One region of the Leisingera methylohalidivorans DSM 14336 genome, then DNA from elsewhere that is predicted to be linked to it. Evidence: riboswitches for the same ligand, from Rfam matches in the RefSeq annotation. Region 1 holds a riboswitch; the other holds the start of a gene.
The links. A riboswitch is a leader RNA that binds a small molecule or an ion and turns the genes downstream of it on or off. The one in region 1 is predicted to bind thiamine pyrophosphate.

Region 1 (3,408 bases):
GCGGCAGCAACAGGAAACCGGCTGAAAGAGCGATCCAGGCGGCGTCAAGACAGCGCGCCGCAGCCCCCTGCCCGTCCCAGCGCCGCACCGCGCGGTCAAGGCCGGCGCCGAAACCTTCGCCTGCCGACACCCGCAGCGCCGCCAGTGCCGCAGCGCCGGTCAGCAGCAACTGCACCCCCGACAAAAGCGCGGCGCGGCCCAGATCGAAATCAAATCGGAATGCCTGGTAGATCGCGAGCTCGATCGTGGTCGCCCTGGGGCCGCCGCCAAGGGTCAGCGCAACCGCAAAGCTGGAAAGGCAGATGGCAAAAACGACAGCCAAAGCACCCGGCGCCACCCGCCTCAGCATGGGTCCTTCCAGCAACCGCCACATCGCCAACGGCCCGGCCTTCAATTGCGCTGCCAACCGGAAGCGTTCAGCCGGTATTTCCTGCCAGCCCTGCAGGATCAGCCGAGTGGCCAGCGGCAGATTGAAGAAGACATGCGCCAGGACCACCCCGTGCAGGCCGTAAATTTGCACCGGCTCCAGCCCGAGCAGGCCGAAAAAGCTGCTCAGCCAGCCAGCCCGGCCAAACACCGCCAGCAGGCCCAGAATGGCGACGATCACTGGCAGGATGAAGGGGGCGCCGAGCAGGGCAATCAGCAGAGCCCGCCCCGGAAACCGCCGCCGCGCCAGTGCGCGGGCCACGGGAACCGCCAGACCGACGCTCAGCAGCGCCGACAGGCTGGCCTGAGCGAGCGTGAACCGCAACGCCGCCCAGTCGCTGGCACCCAATCCGGTTCCGGCCTCGGCCCTGAGTGCCACAGCACCCAAGGTTCCCAAGATCAGCGCGACGACAAGCAGTGCCGCGCTGATTCCAGGAAAGGCGCTTACTGGCTGAGCGTGTCCAGCCATTCGCCCAGCGCCGCATCCCGCAATTCTGCCGCTTCAGTCTCGCTCAGCAGCAGCGATTTCTCCGGCGCGATCAGCGTCTCAAAACCCTCCGGCAGACCCGCTGCCGGTGTCACGGCAGGATACATCCAGTTGGTAGTCGGAATGATCGACTGAAAGGCGTCGGACACCATGAAGGCCAGGAACTGATCGGCCAGCTCAGGCTGATCGGTGTTTGCCAGCTTGCCCGCAACTTCGACCTGCATGTAATGGCCTTCGTCGAAAGCGGCTGCTGATTTGGAACCGTCTTCCTCGGCGATCAGGTGATAGGCGGGCGAGGTGGTGTAGGAGAGCACCATGTCGGCCTCGCCTTCGAGAAACATACCGTATGCCTCGGACCAGCCCTTGGTCACGGTCACGATGTTGTCTGACAGGCCCGTCCAGATTTCCGGCGCCTCGTCGCCATAAGCGGCCTTGACCCACATGAGCAAACCCAGACCGGGGGTTGATGAGCGCGGGTCCTGGATGACGATTTTTTTGTCGCTGGCGGCCAGTGCCCTGAAGTCCGCGGGCGCCGCTGCATCAGCGTTATGGACAAAGGCGAAATAGCCCCAGTCATACGGCACGAATGTCGCGTCGTTCCATTCGACCGGCAGCGCATATTCGGCACTGACCGCATGCTCGGCAAACAGGCCGGTTTGCTTGGCTGCGGCGGTCAGGTTGGTGTCGAGCCCCAGCACCACATCGGCGTCGGACCGTTCACCTTCCAGCTTCACCCGCGCCAAGAGCGCGGCGCCGTCGCCCGCACCGACCAGCTTCAAATCGCAGCCGCAGACCGCTTCGAACGCTTTTTCGACTGCCGGGCCGGGGCCCCAGTCGGAGACAAAGCTGTCGTATGTATAAACGGTGAGTTCGGGCGTTTCGGCAAAAGCTGCCGAGGCGCCAAGCAGTCCCGCTGCAAATGCAAGATGTTTCATGCCATCCTCCTTTGCGGCTTTGGGCAAGGGTGGAGGCTGTCCAGTACCTTCCCTCCGCCGGTGTGATCCGGTTCAGGTTCAACGGGTGTCATCTCAGCGCTGCCGCGCACCCCGAGGTCGCGCGGACCTTAGAGTTTAGTGCAAGGAAAGACAAGCAGAAGGCCCGTCTGACCTTGGTGTTCAGGGCGTCCGGACTGCCCTGCGGCACCCCAATAATAGGTCATCAATACTGACCAAATGTTTCGCGCGCGAAACATTTGGTGTGACTCGCTGTCCTTTCTGCCCTGTTAACCCTTGAGCCTGTGCGCGGCCTTGTTTGCAAGGGATGTTCGCGGGCGTCTGCTGACAGACAGCGCCGCTGCGGCAACGGATGCCCCTTGAGGCGTTGCGCCGGGACGGGTAAGCACGTCCCGCAAAGGAGACCGCGCTTCATGTCGATGAACAGCTTTGGACACCTCTTCCGTGTCACCACCTGGGGCGAAAGCCACGGGCCTGCGCTTGGCGCCACCGTGGACGGCTGTCCGCCGAATGTGCCGCTGGAACCGGAAATGCTGCAGCAGTGGCTCGACAAACGCCGTCCCGGCCAGAACAAGAACACCACCCAGCGGAATGAACCGGATGCGGTGAAGATCCTGTCCGGCGTGTTCGACGGCATGTCCACCGGCACGCCGATCCAGCTGATGATCGAAAACACCGACCAGCGGTCCAAGGATTACGGTGAAATTTCCCAGACCTTCCGTCCGGGCCATGCCGACATCACCTATTTCCAGAAATACGGCAACCGCGACTACCGCGGCGGCGGGCGGTCTTCGGCACGCGAAACCGCGGCGCGGGTTGCGGCCGGCGGTGTTGCACGTGAAGCAATCAAGGCGCTAGCGCCGGGGCTGGAGATCAAGGGCTATATGACCCGAATGGGTGAGCTGGAAATCGATCGCAGCCGGTTCGACTGGGACGCGATCGAACAGAATGATTTCTGGATCCCCGACGCTGGTGCGGTGCAGGAGTGGGAGGACTATCTGCAGTCCCTTCGCAAGGCGCATGACTCGGTTGGCGCTGTGGTTGAGGTTGTCGCCCGGGGTATCCCTGCAGGGATCGGCGCGCCGGTTTATGGCAAGCTTGACACCGACCTGGCGGCCGCAATGATGTCAATCAACGCTGTGAAGGGCGTGGAGATCGGCGAGGGCATGAATGCGGCCCGGCTCAAGGGTTCGGAAAACGCCGATGAGATCTTCATGGGAAAAAACGGTCCTGAGTATTCCTCCAACCACGCCGGCGGCATTCTGGGCGGGATTTCTACCGGGCAGGACGTGGTTGTGCGCTTTGCGGTGAAGCCGACATCGTCGATTCTCACCCCGCGCCAGTCGATCCGTAAGGACGGCTCGGCCGTGGAAGTCATCACCAAGGGCCGTCACGACCCCTGCGTCGGCATCCGCGCGGTGCCGGTGGCCGAAGCGATGATGGCTTGCGTGATTCTGGACCACCTGCTGCTGCATCGCGGCCAGATTGGCGAGAATCAGGGCCACATCGGCTGAAAACAGGCACTAAATAGGCTGAATGCCC
Region 2 (3,408 bases), 1.6 Mb from region 1:
TCATAGGCGCAGGCGAGGCCGGCAAGGCCCGCGCCTGCGATGGTGATCATTCCGCCGGTTCCGTCTTGGCCGCTGCGGCCTCGGCGGCCGGCACATAGAGCTCGCCGCCCTCGCGGAACTTGGCGGCCATCGCCTCCATGCCTTCCTTCTGCGCTTCGGCGCGGATGTCGTGGCTGATCCGCATCGAGCAGAACTTGGGCCCGCACATGGAGCAGAAATGCGCCACCTTGTGGGCTTCCTTGGGCAGGGTCTGGTCGTGGAACTCCCGCGCTGTATCCGGGTCCAGCGACAGGTTGAACTGATCCTCCCAGCGGAACTCGAACCGGGCGCGGGACAGCGCATCGTCGCGGCGCTGGGCACCCGGCAGCCCCTTGGCCAGATCGGCGGCATGGGCGGCGATCTTGTAGGTGATGACACCGGTCTTCACGTCATCGCGGTCGGGCAGGCCGAGGTGTTCCTTCGGCGTCACGTAACACAGCATGGCGCAGCCGAACCAGCCGATCATCGCGGCGCCGATGCCGCTGGTGATGTGGTCATAGCCCGGCGCAATATCGGTGGTCAGCGGGCCAAGCGTGTAAAAGGGCGCCTCGTGGCAGCACTCCAGCTGCTTGTCCATGTTCTCCTTGATCTTGTGCATGGCGACATGGCCCGGCCCTTCGATCATCACCTGGCAATCCTTGGCCCAGGCAATCTTGGTGAGTTCCCCGAGGGTTTCCAACTCGGCAAACTGTGCCTCGTCGTTGGCGTCAGCGATGGAGCCGGGGCGCAGACCGTCGCCCAGCGAGAAGGAGACGTCATACTGGCGGCAGATGTCGCAGATTTCCTCGAAATGCTCGTACAGGAAGCTTTCCTTGTGGTGGTGCAGGCACCACTTGGCCATGATCGAGCCGCCGCGCGACACGATCCCGGTCACCCGCTCCACCGTCATCGGCACCATGTGCAGCCGCACGCCGGCATGGATGGTGAAATAATCGACGCCCTGTTCCGCCTGTTCGATCAGCGTGTCGCGGAACACTTCCCAGGTCAGGTCCTCGGCGATGCCATTCACCTTTTCCAGCGCCTGATAGATCGGCACGGTGCCGATCGGCACGGGGCTGTTGCGCACGATCCACTCGCGGGTGTTGTGGATGTTGCGGCCCGTCGACAGGTCCATCACCGTGTCGGCGCCCCAGCGGATCGACCAGACCAGTTTGTCGACCTCTTCCTCCATCGAGGAGGTGACGGCGGAGGTGCCCATATTGGCGTTGATCTTCACCAGGAAGTTGCGGCCGATGATCATCGGCTCGATTTCCGGATGGTTGATGTTGGCCGGTATGATGGCGCGGCCGGCGGCAATCTCGGACCGCACGAATTCCGGCGTCACGTAGTCGGGGATATTGGCGCCGAAATCATTGCCGTCGCGCGTGCCGTGGCAGGGCGACAGTTCGCGCAGCTGGTTTTCGCGGATCGCGACGTATTCCATCTCGGCGGTGATGATGCCGGCGCGGGCATAGGCGAGCTGGGTCGGTGCGGCGCCCTCCTTGCCGCGCAAGGGGGCAGGTTTAACCGGGAATTCAGGCGTCAGCCGGTCGCCCGCGACAAAGCCGTTATCCTCGGGTTTCACGTCGCGGCCCTGGTATGTCTCGACATCGCCGCGCGCTTCGATCCACTGGCGGCGCAGTTGCGGCAGGCCCTGGCGGATATCGGTCAGCACGTCGGGGTCGGTATAGGGGCCGGAACTGTCATAGACCGGCAGCGGCGCTTCGCCCGCGGTGGGGTGGGTGGAGATTTCCCGCATCGGCACGCGGATGTCCTGGTGGACCTCGCCGTTGACGTAGATCTTGCGCGACGCGGGCAAGGCGCCCGTGGTGATCTTGGGATTGGGGACGTTCATTGTGGTGCTCCTCAAAGCCGAAAACTCAGAAAAGACACCAGATGAGGTGTGGCTTGGGAAACCGGCAGGCGCGGGGCCTGCTTTACCGGAGTGCGCCCGTTTCAAACGGCTGTCCCCGCGGGGACAGGGGGCAAAAGGCGCGTCCTTGCTTCCTACGCCAGTATCAACTGGGTCAGGTTCAAAGGGTCGCGCCGCCGGTTCGGGTTGCCCCGCACCATGACGCCTCTCAGTCCCCTTGGCGGGACTCCCCTGCGTGGCTTTAGGGGTAGGGGAGGCGCAGGGGGCGCGTCAACCGGAATCTTTGTAGATTATTTTTATTTATTAAAATCATGGCGTTGTGTGGTGTGTTGGTTAAATTGCGGGGCAAATCGCTGCGGCGCAGCTTTGATGCTTGATCGCGGGTCATGAAATTATCTATAAAAACCAGCAACGCCATCCGCGCATGGCCAACAGGTATACGAGAACAGGAGACAGCATGCTGGACGCTGCACCCATCCGCACCGACTGGACCCGCGAAGAAGCGGAAGCGATTTACAACAAGCCCTTTATGGACTTGCTGTTTCAGGCGCACACAGTGCACCGGCAGTATTTCGACCCCAACCAGGTGCAGAAATCCAAGCTGCTGAGCATCAAGACCGGCGGCTGCGCCGAGGATTGCGCCTATTGCTCGCAGTCGGCGCGCAACGGTGCCCAGCTGTCGGCCTCCAAGCTGATCGAGGTGCAGCGGGTGATCGCCGAGGCCAGGAAAGCCAAAGAAGGCGGCGCGACACGCTATTGCATGGGCGCCGCCTGGCGTTCGCCCAAGGACCGCGATATGGCGGCACTTGAGGCGATGGTGCAGGGCGTCAAGGATCTGGGTATGGAAACCTGCATGACCCTGGGCATGCTGGAAGAGGAACAGGTGTTCCGCCTGCGCGATGCCGGGCTGGATTACTACAACCACAACATCGACACCTCCGAGCGCTACTACTCCGAAATCATCACCACCCGCACCTTCGCGGACCGGATCGACACCCTGAACCGGGTGCGCGAGGCGGGTATCAAGGTGTGCTCCGGCGGTATCGTCGGCATGGGCGAGCAGCAGCTGGACCGCATCGACATGATGCTGGCGCTGGCAACGCTGGAAGCGCATCCCGACTCGGTGCCGGTCAACATGCTGATCCCGATCGCCGACACGCCGCTGGCCGATGTGGAAAAGCTGGACCCGATCGAATTTGTCCGCTCGGTGGCGCTGGCCCGCATCCTGATGCCGAAATCCCACGTGCGCCTGTCCGCAGGCCGCACCGACATGTCGGACGAGATGCAGGCGATGTGCTTCTTTGCCGGTGCCAACTCGATCTTTGTCGGCGACACGCTGCTGACCGCCGACAACCCGGAAGAGGACAAGGACCAGCAGCTGTTCGACCGTCTGGGCATCACCGCAATGGCGGTGGGATGTGACGGCAGCCGCTGATGGCGGGCGCCTTCCCGAGGCATGAAAAGTCGCTGGAAGCGCTGCGCAGCCGCGGGCGCTTCCGGCAGCTGATGCCGCGGGA

Region 2: another riboswitch for thiamine pyrophosphate. It lies ahead of thiC (phosphomethylpyrimidine synthase ThiC); the one in region 1 lies ahead of thiB (thiamine ABC transporter substrate binding subunit).

Annotation. Positions count from the first base shown of each region.
Region 1 covers NC_023135.1:4,049,686-4,053,093, reverse strand. The annotation lists gene METH_RS19680 (thiamine/thiamine pyrophosphate ABC transporter permease ThiP) at 1-895, opposite strand, end outside; gene thiB (thiamine ABC transporter substrate binding subunit) at 871-1,848, opposite strand; TPP riboswitch at 1,881-1,972, opposite strand; gene aroC (chorismate synthase) at 2,280-3,380, shown strand.
Region 2 covers NC_023135.1:2,458,700-2,462,107, reverse strand. The annotation lists gene METH_RS12215 (FAD-dependent oxidoreductase) at 1-50, opposite strand, end outside; gene thiC (phosphomethylpyrimidine synthase ThiC) at 47-1,873, opposite strand; TPP riboswitch at 2,006-2,134, opposite strand; gene bioB (biotin synthase BioB) at 2,349-3,326, shown strand; gene METH_RS12200 (8-amino-7-oxononanoate synthase) at 3,326-3,408, shown strand, end outside.